Regions from separate parts of the Paenibacillus sp. FSL L8-0435 genome, predicted to be linked through region 4. Evidence: riboswitches for the same ligand, from Rfam matches in the RefSeq annotation. Region 4 holds a riboswitch; each other region holds the start of a gene.
The links. A riboswitch is a leader RNA that binds a small molecule or an ion and turns the genes downstream of it on or off. The one in region 4 is predicted to bind cyclic di-AMP.
Positions count from the first base shown of each region.

Region 1 (5,498 bases), 670 kb from region 4:
CACGCAGATGTCATATGTATGATTTCGATTAAAGGGTATTCCGCGTTCTTTCAAATTCTGTGCGACAAGTGCCATGTTAGCGTTCTTGCCTCGTTTTGCCCAGGCTTCCGTCAGATGCAGGTAATGTCTATGACTACTGTGTATATCCGGGTTTGGTGAGCATTGACCGAGTCCCTGTTGCCAGGCACGGTTACAACTTTGGATAATCCAATTGTCATCAACGATGATGAGCTGGTGACGTATGGACTGGAACGACAGCCTCTCCAGATCGGATGTAACATGTCTCATGGATGAGACCCTCCTTTGGCAGAAATCTTATCTCAGTTCATCTGGAATATCCAAAATATCAGCGACCAGGTGCCTGAATCGGGTTGCTTTGCGTGTGCCGTGAATAAGATTGGATAAACGATAGGGTGGGATGCCATGCTGTTCGCAAAAAGTCTTCTGGTCCACTTGAAGTTCGGTTAGCCGTCGTTTGATGGCCCATCCGAACGGAGTAACTGGTTTTTTCTTGTTCAAAAGGGTTCACCCCTGGTTAGAATGTAGTATTCAGCCGCCCTTTCTTCATGTAGAATGTATAGAAATGCGAGCTGTATGTTTCATTATATACGTAAATTCGTCATCTAACAATTAAAAAAGACGGAAAAAAGTGTATTTTGTGATGATAAATGGCGTAAATACGTAAATAAAACAAATAAAATGACAAAAAACACGTCGGCAAGGAGGTTGCCGCGTGTTTTTAGTTTGTCTGAATGAAGGGGAGCGGGTATGAGGAGGAAGAGGATTAGGCTCTGTAGGCATGAAGTCCAGCTCCAAGCATATGGAAACTGGGGAAAAACGATTTCATGGACATCGAGGTTGGCTGTGCCAGTCCATCCGCAGCCGAGGCGCTGACGGTCTTCCATTCATTCTCCAGATCTGTGGCCAGGCGGACCATCAGATCCTTGGTTGTATCATTGTTCAGGGGAATGACTTTGGAGGCTTCGGTTATACAAGCATTCATGGCTGAATGCAGGTAACCAAGGACCGCCTCCTCGACCGGGATATCGAGGTGGTGGTTAATCCAGGCGTGAACAGTGGAGAGGCAGCCAACCGAATCGTATTTGGCAAAGATCTGTTCGAGCTGGCTGAATTCAATCCAGGGGTGCAGAGCGCGTGCGAGTCTGATCAATCGTTTACCCATCGCGGCAGCTTGTTCTCTGAGATCTCCAGGGGTTCGCTGAACATGGACGAGCTTGTCGATCAGAGCTATCCGCCATGTATCCTTGTGATCTGCTGCGGTATAGATGCCTTTAATGGCCATACCTTCAAGACGAACAATGCTGGGATGCAACTGACAACGCATGAATGATTCGAGATCTTCAGCATTACGAATGGTACCCTCCCTGATATGGATATCCATGCCGAAGGAATGGGTGAACCCTCCAACCTGAATAGAGGAATCAAGCAGTTTGACATAATCGAGCAGCTTATTCCCACGGTTCACAATCATTCGCCTCCTGTGTTCGTTAAATGTCACTTAAAGTGACATTTATATTCCTTTTTGTTTGCTTTGTGTTTAAAAATCCGAATTATATGATAGTTATCATCCCATAAATGTCCGCTTTTTGTCAATAGTATCCGTGAAAATTAATGAATTAAATCTGGGATTTAATATTGTGTTATTTTATATAACTTGTTGTGTTATTTATATGGTGAAGTGCAGGGTGGACTATATATAAGGAAGGACTATATATAAATGAATCAATAAGATCAGCTCAAGCCGGAAAAGAGGGGATCAAATCTAATGATATGCAGTTCATGGGTAAAGATGACGAGATTATGCGATTTTTGATGAAATTGCCTAGCTGAAAAAGTAGTATTAAAAAATACTTTACTTTTGGTTCTGGACCCGGTATAATCAATTCTGTTGCCGATTATTTACGACATGCGGTCGTGGTGGAATGGCAGACACGCTATCTTGAGGGGGTAGTGGGCGTATGCCCGTGGAGGTTCGAGTCCTCTCGACCGCATCATATGAACGATTAAAAAGAAGCTTTCCATTAATGGAAGGCTTCTTTTTTTTGTCTTTTTGAACAGTTTGACATCAGAGTTGAGAAAAAAAAGGCCATCCATTACCGGGGCAATGGTGCTCTACCTTCCGGCTACGGGTGGCCAATGTATTATTTTTGCAGCAAGTTCTTGATATCTTCTTCAATCTTGTCCGGTGTTGTTTTGGGAGCATAACGTTTGATTACCTGTCCGTTCTGATCCACAAGGAATTTGGTGAAATTCCATTTGATTGCTTTGGAGCCAAGCAGGCCAGGAGCTTCTGTGCTAAGGTGTTGGAAAAGAGGGTGAGCGCTTGAGCCGTTCACATCAATTTTCTCAAACATGGGGAAACTCACGCCATAATTCATCTGACAGAACTCGGCAATATCGTCGGAAGATCCTTTTTCCTGTGCAAACTGGTTGCTTGGGAAACCAAGAACTTCAAATGGAGCATCTTGAAACTTGTCTTGCAGTTCTTGCAGACCTTTGAATTGAGGGGTAAGGCCGCATGAGCTTGCCGTATTCACAATCAGTAACACTTTGTCACGGTAGTCGGACATTTCAACTTCTTGACCGCGAAGTGTATTCACTTTGTAATCGTAGACTGTCATCTAAATCGCCTCCATTTATTTACTCTTATATCTTCTATTATATTGGTTGCAATTAAATATTGCAAAACTAATGTGGTGTTAAAAGAATCAAAACAGGCAAGTTGTGCAGAATACGTGAATGAATTGGGAAGTGATTTACGCCAGAGTGAGAATTAGATAGCCTTGAAGAGATAGATGGAGTATAACTTTGTTGTAAGCGTTATTATGGATGGGAATTGGCAAAAATCTGCCGATTTGGTGATCTGGGCGGACTTTACACCGACATGGCGCGGGTGTATGATTCATAACGTAATTTCAATTTAAACTAAATTGTACCTGAAAAACGAAACAAACGATAATATCGCTCGATCTTACCTTAAGATATACGAACGATGTTTTAATCGCTGAGTTTCCATTCATTGATGAATGGGAAACGGGGGAACCAACAGAATGCGCTGTCCAGGACAGTGGCATTCATGGGGTGAATTTTCCGGTGACAGCCGGAAATAGGGCGACTCTCGCGCCCGAATCCGTCAGCTAACCTCGTAAGCGTTAAAGGGAGAGGCAACAAGCCGTACGCTGGTTCATGGTGTTTTCGCCATGGATTATTTAAGAAGCGTTCGGGAGGCCTTGGTCCCCCACGCTTCTTTTTTGTTGTCTTTTCACGCCAAGGGAGGAACGAATGATGGATACTGAGATGATCTTAGTGACTGCTCCAAATGAAGCAGGACGCAAATTTATTAAATTGCTGATGTACAAAAAAATGCCGTTTGCCGTTCTAACCAACAGTGCAGGGGAAGAGCGCAGACTCCGTAGAATCGGAGTAGAACATGTCATTCGCATGAACACGGCTGCAGCTCAAAAATGGTTTTTGCCGCAGGGCAGCGTAGGCAACGTGTTTATTTTCGAGAACAGCCTGAATCTGACCTGTCGTTATTTACAGATCTGCCGTTCATGGACATCGAAATCCCTGTGCGTTATTACGGAGCAGAGTCATCCTAAGGGCATCTATCGGGGCATGGGCGCAGACCGGATCGTATATTCGCTCAATGGGGAAGTTGGCTTTCTCCTCAATGGTTAATGCCATCGCTTGTGATTGCTCAGGTGTAAGGTGCCTGTTATAATTGAATGTATCGATAAACGGAAGTTTGAGGAGACTCATGCAGGATGGTGAGTCTTCTTTTTTATGCTTACAAGGAGGAATTGGCGTGCCGGATGTAGGTGGATTGAAATGGTTGTTTTTTGATGTTGGAGATACACTGGTGGATGAATGGGAGCCGGTTGATGATATTATCGGACAGTTCGTCCGCGAAGCCTGTGCATTGGGGTATCCGGTGAAGATTGAGGCGGTACGCGAACTGTTCGCGAACTGTTACCAGAGATATGAGCAATGGCCGATGAGAGTGGCGATTCGCACATTCGTTGAAGACGACGGACACCAGAAGCAGATTCAGGACAAGCTGAAATTTCAAAAAGATCTTGAACGTCCTTTTCCATCAGCGGATTACGTCCTTCAGCAGTTGTCACGGCATTATCGCATTGGCATTATTGCCAATCAGAGTCCTGGAACGGAAGAGAGACTGGAGAGCTACGGCTTGCGGAAGTATGTTGATGTTCTGGCATGTTCGGCTGAAGAAGGAGTGTCCAAGCCAGACCCTGAGTTATACGCTGTGGCCTTGAAACAGGCCGGTTGTGAACCGGAGGAAGCCGTCATGATCGGCGATCGGATCGATAACGACATTATACCTGCTCTGAAGCTGGGCATGCGTACGATTCGAATTATGCAGGGTTACGGAAGATTCCAGCCAGAACTATCTGATGACCAACGTGCGGATTGGACTGTTGATTCATTGGATCAACTCCTGCCGTTACTGATACCAAATCAGGATTAGATGATTGTTTACTGGAGTTTGAGTTTTACTATAAAAGAAAACACCTTGCTGTATTGCAACAATAAAGGCTGATCAACTTGGGTATAGCATACCGGAGTTGATCAGCCTTTTTAGTATTTTGTCGATGAGAACGAGATTAGAATAACCGAATCGTCTGAATGATCAGATATACATTCAGCACAACGATAATCGCGGCAATGACCCATGAGATGATTTTGAGCCACAATTTGTTGGCGAATGCACCCATGCTTTTTTTATCACTTGTGAACATCACCAGGGGAATTACAGCAAAGGGCAATTGAAGCGACAGCACGACCTGGCTCAAAATGAGCAGTTCTTCTGTGCCATGTTCTCCTGCAATGGCTGTCACAATTACCGCCGGGATGATGGCGATCAGACGTGTGACCAGTCTGCGCAGCCAAGCCGGAATTCGAATGTTCAGGAAACCTTCCATAACGATCTGCCCAGCAAGTGTACCTGTAAGGGTAGAGTTCTGACCTGATGCTAACAGCGCCACACCGAACAGAATACTTGCAACCGTAGTACCCAATAGAGGTGTCAGCAGATGATAAGCATCTGCGATCTCGGCAACCTGCGTCATACCAGCGCTGTGGAATACAGCAGCAGATACAATCAGGATGGCTGCATTGATGAACAGGGCCAGTGTCAACGCGATTGTAGAATCCATGGTCGAGTACCGAATGGCTTCTTTTTTGCCCTGTGGGGTCTGTTCGATCTGACGGGTCTGGACAATGGAAGAATGCAGGTACAGATTATGCGGCATCACGGTTGCTCCGATAATACCAATGGCAATATAGAGCATAGCCGGGTTTTGCAGAATCTCAACATTGGGTACAAAACCATGGAGAACACCGCCCATATCCGGTTTCGCCAGAAACAGATCAATCCCGAAGCAGAGGGCGATGGTTGCCATCAGCACAATGACGAGAGTTTCCAGAGCGCGGAAGCCTTTGTTTTGCAGTAC
Region 1 is NZ_CP150185.1:1,544,004-1,549,501, forward strand. It holds gene NST33_RS06895 (hypothetical protein) at 1-288, opposite strand, end outside; gene NST33_RS06900 (hypothetical protein) at 316-519, opposite strand; gene NST33_RS06905 (urease accessory UreF family protein) at 785-1,486, opposite strand; tRNA gene NST33_RS06910 (tRNA-Leu) at 1,930-2,012, shown strand; gene NST33_RS06915 (glutathione peroxidase) at 2,163-2,642, opposite strand; cyclic di-AMP (ydaO/yuaA leader) riboswitch at 3,014-3,188, shown strand; gene NST33_RS06920 (hypothetical protein) at 3,304-3,702, shown strand; gene NST33_RS06925 (HAD family hydrolase) at 3,830-4,513, shown strand; gene NST33_RS06930 (Nramp family divalent metal transporter) at 4,650-5,498, opposite strand, start outside.
Region 1: it holds a riboswitch for cyclic di-AMP, as region 4 does, so the genes downstream of both, NST33_RS06920 (hypothetical protein) here and NST33_RS10185 (C40 family peptidase) in region 4, are expected to answer to the same signal.

Region 2 (5,498 bases), 2.1 Mb from region 4:
CGGTTTTGGCGAACGTCTGCTGCACAGTCTGACGGAAAGTGGTGCAGATGCCTCGCAGGTTCGCGTATTGGAAGACACGGTTACAGGGACGGCGTCCATTTGGCTCTCTAGGGGAGACAACCGGATTATTGTTATTCCTGGCGCGAATGGGCAAGTGGTGCCTGAGATGCTGGAAGAGGCGGATACGGTAAAAAGCCTGACTGCAGCCGCAGCGGTGCTGCTGCAGCTGGAGATCCCGCTGCCAGCGGTTACCCGCGCCGCCCAACTGGCGGCTGAAGGCAGCGCACTGGTGGTGCTCAACCCGGCTCCCGCGGTGCCGGGTCTGCCCCAGGAGCTCCTGCGGTGCGTCGACGTTGTCACGCCGAACCGCAGCGAGCTTGCCGTGCTTACCGGCCGGGATCATCTCCGGCCGGAAGACCTGGATGCGGCGGTCGCAGAGCTCGCCGCATCCCTCGGGGCCGCTGTCGTCACGACGCTCGGCCCCGAGGGGGCTGTATACGCGGCGGCGCCTGGTGGCCGCGTTCAAGCAGGGCGTGCCGGCGCGTGCCGTGCGCCCGGCTACGCCGTAAGCGCCGTCGATACGACCGGCGCTGGCGATTGCTTCAACGGCGCGCTGGCGGTAGCCCTCGCGCGCGGTGAGACTTTGGACGCGGCCGTAGGCTTCGCCATGGGTGCGGCCGCGTTATCCGTGACGAAGCTCGGCGCCCAGTCCGGGATGCCGTCCGCAAGTGAAGTTGAGGCCTTTCTGGCTGAGCAGGCGGCTGATGCCTAATAATTGGTATAACAAAGAGGCTCTTATTCTCCCAAAAGGGGATTAAGGGCCTCTTCATTATGTAGTGCGTGCAGAGATTATTTCTTCTCTGACAGCCACATGGCGATATTTGCAATCTCTTCATCCTGCAGTTTGCCCTTGAAGGAAGGCATACCACCTTTACCTTTGACAATCGTAGAATAGATCTTCTCCAGATCATCCTGACTGCCGATGTTTGCCAGAGCAGGTCCTACGCCACCTTGAAGCTGATCCCCGTGACAGGAGATACAATTGGCTTTGACCAGTGCCTCAGCCTGTCCGGCATCCAATGTTACTTCCGGCATGGTTGGTTTGGCTTCTTCAGCCACTTCTTCTTTCCCTGGAAGCGTAAACATTAAAACAATAGCTAAAGCGCATGCTGCAAAAAATACTCCGCTCATGATCCATTTGTGCATCCCTTATGTCCCCTCCAGAATGAAAGATCATCTAACCTGAAACTATCCATATCATTATAACGGAACCTGTACTGACATCATAGCATTTTGTGGGAATTTTTTGAACTAATCACATAACAAGGGGCAAATTTGGTTGTTTTGCAATGGATTCTAACCACGAGGCCCTTCATAAACCATACAGTGAAAGGGCTTCAAGCCGCTTGGGGTCTGTCGTTCGTATGTATCCTGGGTGACAAATCCACTCTTCAGATAGACTTGAATGGCACGAGCATTCCAAGTGAGTACTTCCAGATCAATCTCATTCGTGGGATTTCGGCGAATGGCTTCCTGTACAATGGCAGTGACAAAAACTGTCCCTTGACCCTGACCACACAGCTCTGGATGCATTCCAAGGCCAATCCGGGTTACCCCTTGAAGTGGGAAGTATTGAGCGAACCCACATATACGATCGTTCTGATCCAGGACGATCGCATATTGCTCCTGCCGCAGCTGTGCATCTCCGAATTCCACTTCCAGAGCCTTCATCTGCTCCCAGGGGAGCCAGCTGTAGATATTGTAAGGCGGATCATACTGCCAACTGCAGATAAGCTCCGCATGTTCTTCACGCATGGGTACAACGTGAAACGTCACAGGGGTTTCCTTCATACACCTGCATGCTCCTTTCCTTGAAACAGAACTCTTTGTCCACTCTACAAAAGTGATGTTCATTTAGCAAGTCTTCCTTCCCAAGAAAAAAAATGAAACAAAAGTTCCGGTAATTTCGTTTATATTATAACGGGATGGGTAAAAACATCATAAGGGCACGGACGAACGAACGCAAAATGAACCTGTTGATGTCGCAGGATATGCCCAGAGTATAACTTGCAACATAAATAAGGATTGAAGCACAAAAAAACCGCCGGATACATTCCTGCGGAGAATGTACCGGGCGGTTCTGTTATGCTTCTTGCTTCGTTCCAGTATGGTTAATGGTTACAGCATCATGTTGCTCAGCTTGTCCCTAGTCAAGGGCCAGTGATTCATATGCGTCCGTGCTCATAATCCGTTTCGCGCCAACATAACGATTGGCCCAATAGTTTTCACTCAATGCACTGATCGTAACGCCTTTGGAAGAAGAGGAGTGTGCAAACTTTCCATCCCCTACAAAGATTCCTACATGAGATACGCCTTTACCTGTTGTATTAAAGAACACCAGGTCACCAGCTCTCATTTCCATACGGGATACGGAATCACCCATGTCGAATTGGGAACTGGATTGGCGTGCCAAATCAATACCCAACTTGTCGAATACATACCGTGTAAATCCGGAGCAGTCAAAGCCGTTAAGCGTTGTTCCCCCACTTTTGTATGTAGTTCCCATTGCTGAATCAATTACTGTGTCCATCTTTGAATCTGCGAATGCGCTACCTGCACCAAGTGATAATGCGAATGTGATGCTAAGTACAGCTGCGGTTAATTTCTTCTTGAACAAGAGATATTCCCCTTCCAACGCCTGCGAGGTTAGCTTAAGGATTCGGTTGAAGGTCCCCTATGATCCCTCTGTAGCAAGATCAATTCACCCATAACTGGTTCCCCCGCTTCCCAGGTGCCAGGAATTTGGCTATGCTAGTTATGCACCTGCGAAATCAAGAAATGACGATTTAATTTTAAGTAGTTACAAATATGAATGTAAAGATTACAAAGTTGTTACTAAAAACTCACTGCGATTATTGTAACAGAGGAGTACGGCTTTGGCAACGTTTAGCAACAAATTTAGCAAAAAAAACCTCGACCTTTGACGGGGAAAGGTTGAGGTTTGCCTATTTATAAGGGCATATTAGGCCATGAGTTTAACATGTGATGGTAACAATTTTTAAACTATCTGCTCTCACCTTTGGATATTTTGGACTGCCATAATCGGAAATGGCTGCATATTTTCCACAGACTCAATAGACATCTGGCAAGTGGATACGTCTGTTGTAGTATAAGTCCGGTAAGTCCCGTTAATAACCATGAGGCTGAAGTGAAGGCCCCAAAGACGAGCAGGTGTACTCCGCCCAGCAGGAGTGCAATGCCGATTACAGCGATGAGATGACGCATTGCAATCCAGAGTGCTTTGAGGGTACCGTGAGCCCCGCCTTCTCCTTCTGGTGCCGACACACCGAACTGCATGTAGAGTATGGCATGGTGGATGATCCAACCATATACAATCCAGGCAGCAACATAAGGTATACCAGGCAACAGTAATTGAAGGGAATGAAATCCGTCCATGAGAATGGAGTAGAGCTTCGGTATGAGCCAGTAGGCGGGCAGAAGTATCAATAATGTACGTATGGTGTGGAGCAGCAGCATCGGTTTCCACAGATTTTTGATTCCGCGGACAAAGGGGATGCGCTCTTCTGTAGAATTAAAGTGCTGAAGTGAGTAGAGCAGTCCTGCCTGAATGAGGGGGCTGATCAACATGCGAACCAGCAGCATGCCCCCGAGAATCCATAGATAACGATGAACCTCCGGATGGGTAGACAGGTTAAGTTGACTTTCCATTTTGAACAAAAGTGTACTCAACTCCCCGGCATCAGCATCCGGATAACGCAGGAGTAGTGGGATGACCGCCGATTGTACCATTCGATAGAAGAAATATCCCCAAATGAGTTGATAGAGAAATAAAATTGCGGCAATGAACATATGCTGACGGACGAGAAACCAGCCTTCACGTATTTTCGCTTTCACCGTTTCCACCTCACCATGACAGACCTCCGAATATGGCTTCTATTAGTTTGGTTACACTCATGCTCCAGCGGGACTTTGCCTGCTCATCCAGTCCGGATTTCAGGAAATTGTTCATATGGCGGTTCTCCAGCACGATCGAGTACAGGGGATCGGTCATGGCCCAGGATACGGGGGATGTGTGAGTTAATTTATACGTGATGCGATCTTCTTTTCCATTCCATTGCTTGGTGAGGATATGCCCGTCTTCAAAAGCAATGCGAACAGGAACGGCGTTGTAATCACTCCCTTTTTTTGCTATCGTCACGGATGACTCGTACAATGTTTGACTGTCTTTCTGTACGGGCGTAACACGAATCTTCTCTACAGCAAAGTCAGCCATCCCGTTACCATAGACGTATTGATCAAAATAATCAGACCAGGAAGTGCGGGTCACTTGTTCCACAACGTTCTGGAAATCAGCCGAAGTGGGATGTTTGAAGCGGTATTTCTTCACATAGGTAGAGAGAATGCGTTCCATCTTTTTGGCACCGACTTGATGTTCGATACCAAGCAATACAAGCTTGCCACGTGTATAGACATTGGCGGCGTACTCATTCTGTGAATCGAACTTCCAAGATTCTTGTGTTAAGGATGAAGGAGACGTAATCAGTCCCGATTGTACCGGCAGATTCGGAATCAATCCGTATTCCTGCTCCATCAGTTTGTCTTCTGCATAAGAGGTGAATCCCTCATCCAGCCAGGCCTCCTCGAATTCGTTGCTGGCAACCATGCCGTAGAAGTACTGGTGTCCGATCTCGTGGATTACGGTACGTTCCAGGTCATAACCTGGCGTAGTGTCATCGGCTCCAAAGGCCGTAACTAGCGTAGGGTATTCCATACCTCCAGCACCGTTCCCCGCTTTGGGTGGAACTACGATGGATAAGGTAGCGTAAGGATACGGGCCAAACCATTTGCTATAATTGGCTAGAGCGGCCTTCGCAGCATGGAAATAACGTTCTTTCAGATCCTGATGAGCTGGGTCCAGATATAACTTGATTCGTACACCAGGCACATTGGGTGCGGAGAATGGCTCCTCTGCGTACACAAAATCGGGTGAGGCTGCCCATGCGAAGTCATGCACATCATCGGCGTAGAATTGATAGACTTTTTCTCCGTTCTTCATCACGGCTTGCTGCGTTGGAAATCCGGTAGCAGCCACTTTGTATGTTTCAGGCACCCGAATACGCACACTATATATACCGAAGTCGGCGTAAAACTCTGAATTGCCATGGTATTGGTGCAGATTCCAGCCTTCCGTTGTTCGTCCACGCCTGCCTACAGGTTCATAGGCACTTAATTTGGGAAACCATTGACCTGCCATGACAAAATGATCAGCAGTTCCCATCCGGGCAAAAATCTTTGGCAGATTCACTTCGAATCGGGTGTGGAGTGTGATACTTTCCCCGCCTTTGACGGGTTTGGGCAGGCGTACTTTAATGAGGGTGGTGTCCTTGATATTTCCGTCATCTGGTTGCACATACTGCATCCGGTGCAGCAGAGAGAGCCCGTCCTCCGTTTTCATTTCGGTAATGTTCATGGAGCCG
Region 2 is NZ_CP150185.1:108,914-114,411, forward strand. It holds gene rbsK (ribokinase) at 1-772, shown strand, start outside; gene NST33_RS00535 (cytochrome c) at 850-1,206, opposite strand; gene NST33_RS00540 (GNAT family protein) at 1,357-1,851, opposite strand; gene NST33_RS00545 (C40 family peptidase) at 2,207-2,641, opposite strand; cyclic di-AMP (ydaO/yuaA leader) riboswitch at 2,681-2,818, opposite strand; gene NST33_RS00550 (hypothetical protein) at 3,064-3,915, opposite strand; gene NST33_RS00555 (M1 family metallopeptidase) at 3,926-5,498, opposite strand, start outside.
Region 2: it holds a riboswitch for cyclic di-AMP, as region 4 does, so the genes downstream of both, NST33_RS00545 (C40 family peptidase) here and NST33_RS10185 (C40 family peptidase) in region 4, are expected to answer to the same signal.

Region 3 (5,498 bases), 1.8 Mb from region 4:
TGCTTACGTTGAAGTGATCCGTGGCACACCGATGCTGGTACAATTAATGATTATTTACTATGGTTTTTCCCTGAGCTTTGGCATTAACTTCACTGCCCTTCAGGCAGGTATCATCACGCTTTCCATTAATAGTGGTGCGTATCTAGCGGAGATTTTCCGTGCAGGTATCCAAGGGGTGGATCGTGGCCAGTTGGAAGCAGCTCGCTCCCTCGGAATGGGCAGAGGTGCAGCCATGCGCTACATCATATTGCCACAGGCTTTCAAGGCCGTATTGCCGGCAATTGGTAATGAATTCATAACGATTATCAAGGAATCCTCCATTATCTCTGTTATCGGTATGGTGGACATTATGTATCAGGCAAGTGTAGTCAAGAACATTACGTACCAAGGCTTGAGTCCATTTTTGATTGCAGCAGCCATCTACTTTGTAATGACGTTTATTTTGTCCAAGCTGCTGGGACGACTGGAAAGGAAGTTGAGTGCAAGTGATAGACGTTAGACAATTACACAAATCTTATGGAAATAACGATGTGCTTAAGGGCATTAATGTGACGATTGGCAAAGGCGAGGTTGTCGTGGTTATCGGTCCTTCCGGTTCAGGTAAAAGTACATTCTTGCGTTGTCTGAACCTCTTGGAACAACCTACATCAGGTGAAATCGATTTTGAAGGTGTTTCAATTACGGACCCCAAGCACAACATTAATGCAACTCGGGAAAAAATGGGCATGGTGTTCCAGCATTTCAACCTGTTCCCACACAAAACGGTACAGCAAAACATCACGATTGCTCCGATTAAAGTGAAGAAACAATCCACGCAGGAAGCGGAGAAAATTGCTGCTGATCTGCTTAACACTGTGGGCTTGTACGATAAAAAAGATACATTCCCGAATCAGCTGTCCGGTGGACAGAAGCAGCGGATCGCTATTGCAAGAGCATTGGCTATGCAGCCGCATGTCATGCTGTTTGACGAGCCTACTTCGGCACTGGACCCCGAGATGGTCGGTGAAGTGTTGGATGTCATGAAACGTCTTGCAGAAGGTGGGATGACTATGGTCATTGTAACGCATGAGATGGGTTTTGCACGTGAAGTAGGAGACCGGATCCTGTTCATGGATGGCGGGGTTATTGTAGAAGAGGGAACACCTGATGAGGTGTTTGGAGCACCAAAAAATTCACGTACACGTGATTTTCTTGCCAAAGTACTCTAAATGAAAGTGATCAATAGCGTTACTGACTTCGAGTCGGTGACGCTATTTTTTTATGGTTAATAATCACGTATGGATTCGGAAAAGTAACTATTCTGTTACCAAATGTAAAGTAATCGGGTCGTCCAATATTTCTAAAGTATCCAGTACTCTTACATATGCTTACATGCTAAAAAACCATTTGGTAAGAATTACTACAAGTTCAGGTTACAAAATTGTGATATATTGAACTCTGCCGAAACTTCCGGACAGGGAGTGCGGGGGATGTAACGATGCAGATTTGTGCAGGGGGAAGATCTACAGCACACTGCTTGGGGTGAATTAGGGGTACATAACGTTTCAAATGTAATGAAGAACCTATAGGGTGGGCTCCTCATCCGAATCCGACAACTAACTTCGCAGGCACAATGAGGGAGGAAGACCATGATTAACAAGAAACGTATAGCCAAAACAGCAGTAGCATTAATGACAACAGCAATGCTCATTCAAGCCGTTCCGGCTCACGCCGATTCAGTTCATGTGGCCAAAGAAGGGGATACCTTCTACACCTTATCAAAACAATATGGAGTAGCAATGAACACGTTGGTTAAAGCAAACAACGACATTTCACCTTACAATATTTATGGTGGTTTGAAAATTACAATTCCTGGTAAGGCAAACAATCTAGCTGCCGCGGCGACGGGGAGCAAGACCCAAGCCAAAACGGTTACTACAGCAAGCTTGGACGTTAACGCAGATAACAAAGTGGTTCAAGCCTGGGGTAAAACATTCGATTACAGCAAAGCTGTGAACGTGAAAGCAACGGCATACTCTGCAGATCCGTCTGAAAATGGAGGCTGGGGTGCAGTCGATTATTTCGGAAATGACCTTGAACTGGGTACGATTGCAGTTGATCCAAGTGTAATTCCACTCGGAACCAAAGTACTGGTAACGGGTCACAGCCATCCAGGATTGCCAAAACAGGCTTTTGTAGCCACAGCGCGTGATGTAGGCGGTGCAATCAAGGGTCACCGGATTGATATCTTTATCCCGGGTAGCAAACAGTCCGTAAGCACATTTGGATTTCAGGATATCGAGCTGTACATTCTGAAGTAGAAAATTAATTACATCTAACGAATTCAAACAGGGTGTCTGCCAGTCGCAAACTTGCGATTGAACAGCACCCTTTTAATATTCTCATTTATTTCTTCATCGTCATCTTAATCTTTGGCCTTTGACAATCCCAGCATTTCGTCCAAGGTGACAAGTTCATATCCGCGCTTTTGCAATTCCTCAATGATTTCAGGCAAAGCCTCAATCGTGCCGTTCAGGTTTGATCCTACACCGCCTCCAGCATGTTGCAGAACGATGGAGCCTGGTTTTACGGCAGACAGGATGTTATCTTTCACCTGTTCCTTTGAAAGGCCTTTCCAGTCCAGAGAGTCTACGTTCCAGTTCACAATGCTATAGTGTTGTTTGGCAGCCCATCTCAGCTGTTCTTCATTAATGTCTCCATAAGGCGGCCGAATCATCTTCGGCGTATATCCCGCCAAACGTCGAATAATATCCCCGGTATGTAAAATTTGTTTGCGAAAGGCATTCATCGACAGCTTACTGAATTCAGGATGATTGTAGCTGTGATTACCAACCATATGCCCTTCCTTAATGATGCGTTTCACCAGATCCGGATGTTTCTCTGCACGACTACCCACGATGAAGAATGTAGCTCTGACATTGTATTTCTTCAATACATCCAGCACTTGTGGACTAAATCGTGGATCAGGTACATCATCAAAAGTCAGTGCAACCTTCTTTGTTGAAGGACCATTGGTTTTGAACGTATCGGCATATTTTTGACGTAACTGTCCCAATGTCAGTTGTTCTTCTTCCGCAGAATCCGAACCTGATACGGATTCACTTGGCGGGCTTGAAACATCCCGCGATGAAACTGGAGCATGATATCCTCCGAGAAAAATAACGATAACCATCAGCATAATGAGGCGTACGCGCATAATAACGGCCTCCTTTTCCAAAATGACGTTCTCTTTGGTATGCCCGGGCTATCCATAAGTTATGCGTAGTGTGAGAATTTTCATTGCCGATGTAGCTCATGAAAGCCATAATTCCTCCATATATAACATATAGAAAAGGATAGGTGGATGGGTATGAGTACATATGATTTGAAATCCATACGTTTACAGGTGATTGAAGCAGGAGAAGATAAGGTTTTTCTCGTTACGGGAGGAAAGGCGCATATTGGCGCCGCAGCCACATTCTATGTAGATCATGAGCGCGTAAGCGGGACGACGGTACATATTCCCGGTCATAAGGAACAAGAACTGTGTGAGCGGCTTGCCCGGAAGGCTGCCCAGCAGCTGAAAGTAACCGTTACGGTGATCATGGGTATTCATTTTGATTCCATCACGCGGATGCAGATCGACGAAATCGTGCAGACTGCAGAGAGGTTGATGGAAGATCATCTGATCAAAGATAAACGATCTTCCTGACGTAAGAGTCATCGAATGTTTTGATTTTATTTGCTAAAATTGAAACGAGTTGTAGATTGTTACGTATGTATGTTTATATACGATGTAATATCGACTAGGAGGAATAACATAATGTCCATTTTCAAACGTTTGCGTGATCTAACCATGTCTAACATCAACGCCATTATTGACAAGGCGGAAGATCCAATCAAGATGACGGAACAATATATCCGCGACATGCAAGAGGATCTGGAAGATGCGGAGAAAGCAGTAGCTCAACAAATCGCCATTGAGAAGAAATTCAAGCAGTTATTCGAAGAGCAGGAAGCTCTTGTGAAGAAACGTGAAGAGCAGGCGCATACGGCGGCACGTGCTCAGAATCTGGATTTGGCTCGACGTGCTCTGGAAGAGAAAAAGGCTGCTGAAGAGAAGATGGCTGAGTATAAAACCAGCTATGACCAAAACAAGGCTTCTGCAGATAACCTGCGTGGCAAGCTCGACGAGATGCGTAAGCAACTGACTCAAATGAAGAACAAACGTGAAACACTGGTAGCCCGCTACAATGCAGCAAAAGCCCAAACGGAAATCAACAAAGCGTTGAATGGGTTTGGCTCTGATACTGCAAGTGCTGGTATGAAGCGTATGGAAGAGAAAATGATGCAGATGGAAGCACAGGCAGAAGCAAGTAACGAAATGTCTTCCAAAGGCAAGTCTTTGGATGAAGAGTTCGAGAAGTTGGGTAAAGATCAAGCTGTTGAAGACGAACTCGCAGCATTGATGAAACAGTACGATAATAAGAACTAATACCTTGGTTGTCAGCAGGGTTAACCAGCGGAGGAGAAGAGCATTTCTCCTTCGCTTTTAAATGCGGTTCATGTTGATATGTGGGGGCTGTGTAAATGGATTTGAATATTTTGGCGATGTTGGTCTGGACCGGATCTGGTTCGGTTTTGCTGTTTGTCTTGATGTATGTAGATTCACTGTTCACGAAATATAAGGATTTTGCTGAAGTTAAGGCTGGCAATATGGCAGTAACCACACGTATGGTGATGAAATTATTTGCACAAGGGTATGTACTCGCTACGTCCATTTCTACAGCTGGTCATCTTGGAGAGGCATTGCTGGTCTCCGTTGTATCCTTTATCATTTTGTTGATTCTGGAGAGCGTTGTACACTTTATGATTCGCAAATGGGCCAATCTGGATCTGGATACGGGAATTCAGCAAGGGAAGACAGGATACGGGTTGTTCTCTGGCGCTTTACATATCGTGGGCGCACTGATTATTGCAGCTTGTTTATAAGATAAGGAACAGGAGTAATTCTCATGAGTGTATGGAAACGAATTAAAGGAATACTAACAAAACCTGAACCACCGCAGGCAGAGAAAACGATGCTTCAGCTTGCACCTGGTGATATCTGTGAGGTTTCTCTGGTCACTTATGAAGTCGTTGGTCGGGTACAAAATCGCGCTCGAAATGCAGTTGTGCTCACGCTGCAGGATGGTACCGCATTTCGATATTTGCATATCGAAGAACGTGAACTCACACGTTACGCTCTATATACACCAATTGATGGCAGGCTTGATGCACCTGATGAGGTGCCCACATTACTGGACCTGGATGGACGCGCATTTCATCTGGAGGAAGAGTATGGAGGCATGGTATCAACGGCAGGTAGAACTCCATATGGCCAGGCTGGAGAACAATTGGTATGGCAGTATCAGTCGGATGATAATATGCTTCTTCGGGTGGAGTGGCAAGACAGAAGATTTACACTGTATGAGGGTGAGTCCATTCTTCCTGCGGATATCAAAGTGATTCGTTCGAGC
Region 3 is NZ_CP150185.1:3,969,724-3,975,221, reverse strand. It holds gene NST33_RS17220 (ABC transporter substrate-binding protein/permease) at 1-499, shown strand, start outside; gene NST33_RS17215 (amino acid ABC transporter ATP-binding protein) at 486-1,208, shown strand; cyclic di-AMP (ydaO/yuaA leader) riboswitch at 1,429-1,626, shown strand; gene NST33_RS17210 (3D domain-containing protein) at 1,629-2,300, shown strand; gene NST33_RS17205 (polysaccharide deacetylase family protein) at 2,405-3,196, opposite strand; gene NST33_RS17200 (hypothetical protein) at 3,350-3,691, shown strand; gene NST33_RS17195 (PspA/IM30 family protein) at 3,803-4,474, shown strand; gene NST33_RS17190 (DUF350 domain-containing protein) at 4,570-4,971, shown strand; gene NST33_RS17185 (DUF4178 domain-containing protein) at 4,995-5,498, shown strand, end outside.
Region 3: it holds a riboswitch for cyclic di-AMP, as region 4 does, so the genes downstream of both, NST33_RS17210 (3D domain-containing protein) here and NST33_RS10185 (C40 family peptidase) in region 4, are expected to answer to the same signal.

Region 4 (5,498 bases):
AGAAAATGCCGGGTCCATTCAAGGTACCAAAGTCATGGCGCCTGAATCCTTCCAGTACTTAAAGAACATATCCGACCCAATCCTGAATGATCCGCAGGCGCTTGCCAACATGGACATTCTGGGAGCGCATACGTATGGAACACAGATTTCGAATTTTGCCTACCCTCTCTTTAAGCAAAAAGGAGCCGGTAAAGAACTGTGGATGACTGAGGTGTATGTTCCAAACAGTGATAACAACTCAGCAGACCGCTGGCCTGAAGCATTAGACGTTTCCTATCACATGCACAATGCCATGGTAGAAGGTGATTTCCAGGCCTATGTGTGGTGGTACATCCGCAGACAGTATGGTCCGATGAAAGAGGACGGTACCATAAGCAAACGCGGGTATAATATGGCTCATTTCTCTAAATTCGTTCGTCCAGGCTACCTGCGAGTCGATGCAACGAAAAATCCGGATACGAACACATTTGTCTCAGCCTATAAAGGTGATAACAAAGTCGTCGTTGTGGCAATTAACCGTGGAACTTCAGCCACAAGCCAAAAATTCGTTCTGCAGAATGGTAATGCCTCCACTGTGTCCTCATGGATTACAGACAGCGGTCGAAACTTGGCAAGCGGAACCCCGCTTACTGTATCCAATGGAGCCTTCACGGCACAGCTCCCACCTCAGAGCGTAACAACGTTTGTTGCCAACGTTACTGGCGGTAATAGCGGCGGGAATACAGGCAGTGGCACTACGTATGAAGCAGAGACCGGAACCTCACTTACGGAAGCTGCCATTGAAACAATCTACCCCGGTTACACTGGCTCCGGGTATGTTAACTTCAATGCGATGACTGGTTCGACCATTCAATGGAACGGCATTAATAACACTACAACAAGTACCAAAAACGTAAAGTTTCGTTATGCGCTGGAAAGCGGCACTCGGAACCTCGACATTTTTGTGAACGGAACCAAAGTCATCAGCAACGAGCCCTTTCCAGCTACGGGAAGCTGGTCCACTTGGGTTGAAAAAACAATACAGGTCCCCATGAACACGGGGACCAATACATTGAAAGTGGTTACCACTGGATCGGAAGGACCGAATATTGATAGCGTTAATGTTACCGCAGCACAATAAACGTTCCGTATGGCTGATGGAAGACATTTGCTGAACGTGCAGCTAAGCACTAACCTCTTGGATACTCGAGTCTAAAGTTAGTGTTATATCAAAAAATGCAAAAAAATACTCCTTAAGCGTTAACTTAAGGAGTATTTTTATTAGATGCGGTCGAGAGGACTCGAACCTCCACGGGGGGTTAGCCCACACGGACCTGAACCGTGCGCGTCTGCCAATTCCGCCACGACCGCATATTGTATCTCCGTGATCAATATCGGCGACAAGAAGTAATATATCATGTGGAATCTATCATGTCAACAATGAAAATAATTACAATAAAGCCCGAATCGAAACAGACGTCCATTTCGATTCGGGCTTTACCTTTAACTGCTAATAGTTTGGTTCATTATAACGGAAACATAATACAAATTACAGCTTGGAAGGCCAGTTACCGTACCAAGCATAACCGCCTCTTCTTTCTTTATCAATATCACTTAGTTTGTATTTAACGACCCCGTCACGACCAATAAAGATCGGTTTATCCGTTCCCACTTCGTAGAAACGAGCCCAGATCGGTGCAGCTTTGGAATCAGCGATAATTTTGCTGTCTCCGTTTGCTCTTTCATACTTGTAACCCGTAATCTTCACTTTGTTAAACCATGCTTCAGCTCCCTTAATGGATGCCGTAATTTTAGCGGTAGCAGGTCTGGTTTTCAGGAATTTAACAATCGTTACACTCTCTCCAGCCGTCAGTGATGGTACTTCATAGATTCTTGCGCTTGCCGGTTTAAGAGAACTGGAATCATGTTGTTGTCCCCATGCTGTCAGCTTACCGCCTGAAACAACCTGTGTATTCAGAATTGCATCTACACCTTTGGCAACTGAGTTTTTACTGCGGTTAGCAAGTGTGCTGTCGATAAACGAGAAATCACCTTTACGTGTCGCTACTTCATCCAACATGATCATTACATTAATCATGGCATCATCATTGTAAGTGATGTGCTTGTGATATCCGGAGCTTTGGTAAACTTGTGGCCATCCGCCGTTTGAATACTGCATGTTGATCAAAAAGTTAATTCCTTTGATTGCAGCTGTGGAGTAACGCGGATCATTCGTCTTTTTAAATTCCTTCGCCAATCTTCTAATTTCTGAGTATGTAGCCTTGTTGTCGATCGTGGACTTCGCCCACTCTCCACTTGTCTGTTTATAATCTTTTCTCCAACCTCCATCCGGCAGCTGGTTCTTCAAAATATCAGAAATACTCGCTGTAGTACCCGATGCATCCGCAGCAGATACCGTCCCTACAGGGAGAACTGCCATTCCAACTGCCGAGAACACCATCGTGCATGCCAGGACAAAAGTAATTATTTTCTTCGCTTTCAAATGTAACACTCTCCTATGTTCGTTTTTATAAATCTTCCACTTTTACTTACCTATGATACGCGTCCCCAAACCTCCTTTATTTGTATTTATCACATAATAAAATCAATTTTAATCCAATATGTGGATTGGATAATCAGATAATATGCAAAAAATCGATTTTTGTCAATATATGCAACTTAATGAATATAATCTCTCTAATTCTACATAACGGGATAGTTCTTTTAACTCATGACAAACCTATTTATTTATCCAAATTCGTCTTAAACGAATCAATAATGACGTTTTTGTCATGAATGATACCCAAACTTGATCCCTTCTTTCATATAAAAACCTTAATTCCGCTAACATTGAGGTATTACGAAGGGTTTTAAATAGGTTTGACAATTACGCATTTATGCAATATAGTTTCAAATAGTTACAAAAACTTAATTATTCATTGCCGAGTTTCATGTTTGAAAACGGGGGAACCAATTTGGGTGAATTATTCTTATACATAGGAAATATAGGGAACCTTCTACCGAACCCTTAGCTAACTCCGTAGGCATCGAAGGGAGAACATTGATTTTGAAAAAACTGATTATCTCCATTTTTGGAGCAGCTGTATTATTTACATCCGGGGCAACAAGCACAGAGGCAAGCAGTATCAACTCCGTAGTGAACAACATGACAGGTATACCTTACAAATGGGGTGGCACAACTGTAGCCGGCTTCGACTGTTCTGGTTTTATGAGATATCTTTTCAACAAATACAGCATTGAATTGCCACGTACTTCTCAGCAGCAAGCCAAAGCAGGTACGCCTGTATCCAAGAGCAATGTTCGGACAGGTGATCTGGTGTTCTTTAATACAACAGGCAAAGGCATTTCACATACAGGTGTATATATCGGCGGCGGACAATTCGCTCATGCCTCCAGCAGTAAAGGTGTAAGCATCACAAAGTTATCGAATCCATACTTTAATGACCGCTATGTAACAGCACGTCGGGTAACTGGACAGTTTATGTATGATAAAATGTTGGGTAAAATGTAATTCACATACAAAAAGGCATCGGTTATTAACCGGATGCCTTTTTTGTACTTAAAAATGTATGTTGCATTACTTACTAATGCAGCGCCTTCTGCACTCGCATCGCACCCTGAGACAGTGCATGTCCTCCTCCAACAGCTCCGGCCACCGCAACGGTCTCCATAATCTCCTGATCTGTTGCACCCTTAGCACGGGCTTCTTCTACATGGTAGAAGGTACATACCTCATTGTTGGCAAACAATCCAATCCCAAGCGCAATTAGCTGTTTTGTCTTCGCATCAATCACGCCAGGTTGGAAACATTCTCCGGTAAACTCATGATATGACTTCACCACACCTGGCAGTACATCGCTTAATGCTCCAATCTGATCCTTGTAGGCATGAACTTTATCATTCATCAATGTCATCGCTTGTAGCACACCCTCTCGGCTATAGTTACAGATCTTCCTCACTGTACCTATCTTCTCTCCCGAATGAGTCAATTATGCCAAGAAATCATGGTAATTCCAAACATTTAACGCTCATGGCTCTGCCATAATTATAAGCTGTTACTCACTAAGTGGACTCTGGCGCGGCTCGCTGAACAGCTGATAGCTGTAACCTCGGTCCAGCTTAACGACACGTCGATTCTGACGACGGATAAGTACCTGCTCGCCATCCCAGGCAACCACAATCCCCTTCACGTCGTTCGATTCCAGCTCGTCCCGTACTACTCTAACTTTCTCACCTGACAGACGCAGAGCGTCCAATTCTGTATCACTAATCATCTTCATGGCTCCTATATTTCAAATTTATTTACAAAAAGAGACCTAAATGAAAAGTCATTTAGGTCTCACGTGACTGTATTGGACTGTCATGTCATTCGAAATTATGTCCCGACTGAAAGTTACCGCTGCGCGTGCTCTTTGCTGTCGTTCTTCTCAAACCAAAAATCAAGCACTTTGGCGGACATCACACGTTCTTCAAGGTACTCCACTTGATGCGGTGTAAATTGTTCTTTCCAAGAGAAGGACAACTCTTCGCACAAGCCTACAATCGTCAGTAATTCTGACCAGGCAACATAGCGTTTGTACCAGAAAAATTGAGGATGTTCAATCATATAGGGATAAAGGTCATCGAATTCCGTATGTTTACAATCCAGGGCACGTTCAAAATGAACTTTCGATTCCGCCAGCTTATCATTAAAAAATTGTTCTGTTGCCAGTTGGTTCCCCATGGTGTTGCCTCCTCTCCCTAACATAACCCCATTATAAATGAAATCCGCGGTCATGCAAAGGCATAGTTCAAAAAATAGGCCCTATTCCTTTAAAATGTCACATTTCGTTATCGTCAAATTGTACCGTACCATCGTTCAGGGAACGAATGCGTACCAAGGCTTCCACCGGAATACCCTGTTCACGAATCGTGCGTGCCCCTGCTTGGAAACTTTTCTCGACCACAACGCCGAATCCGACAAGTTCCGCACCGGAACGCTCGATAATTTTGATGACGCCACGAGCGGCATCTCCATTGGCAATAATATCATCAATGAACAAAATGCGGTCATTCTCATGAATGAACTCGCGGGATACCATAATATCAGTTACAATTCCTTTGGTAAAGGACGGTACACGTTCACAGTATGCATCAGGATCAGCCAGAAGTGTTTTTTTGCGACGGGCGAATACAAGGGGCACCCCAAGTTCATAGGCTGCGGCAAACGCAACCGGAATCCCTGAGGATTCTACCGTGATTACCCGAGTTACTCCACTTTCACGAAAACGGGCAGCGAACTCACGTCCCATCTCCATCGTTAATGCAGGATCAATCTGGTGGTTCAACAGACCATCCAGCTTTAATACCTGATCCGAGATAACCACACCTTCTTGTAAAATTCGTTGTTTCAATAATTCCATGATTTGACCTCCCAAGCCTATCCTATGAGGTAAAAGTATCATATATCTATCTATAAGTTCAAGCGAAATTGCCTGGGCGCTGTCCTTGAGACACAA
Region 4 is NZ_CP150185.1:2,215,073-2,220,570, reverse strand. It holds gene NST33_RS10200 (carbohydrate-binding protein) at 1-1,120, shown strand, start outside; tRNA gene NST33_RS10195 (tRNA-Leu) at 1,266-1,350, opposite strand; gene pelA (pectate lyase) at 1,529-2,491, opposite strand; cyclic di-AMP (ydaO/yuaA leader) riboswitch at 2,910-3,041, shown strand; gene NST33_RS10185 (C40 family peptidase) at 3,047-3,511, shown strand; gene NST33_RS10180 (carboxymuconolactone decarboxylase family protein) at 3,585-3,914, opposite strand; gene NST33_RS10175 (hypothetical protein) at 4,056-4,274, opposite strand; gene NST33_RS10170 (hypothetical protein) at 4,394-4,723, opposite strand; gene NST33_RS10165 (xanthine phosphoribosyltransferase) at 4,821-5,402, opposite strand.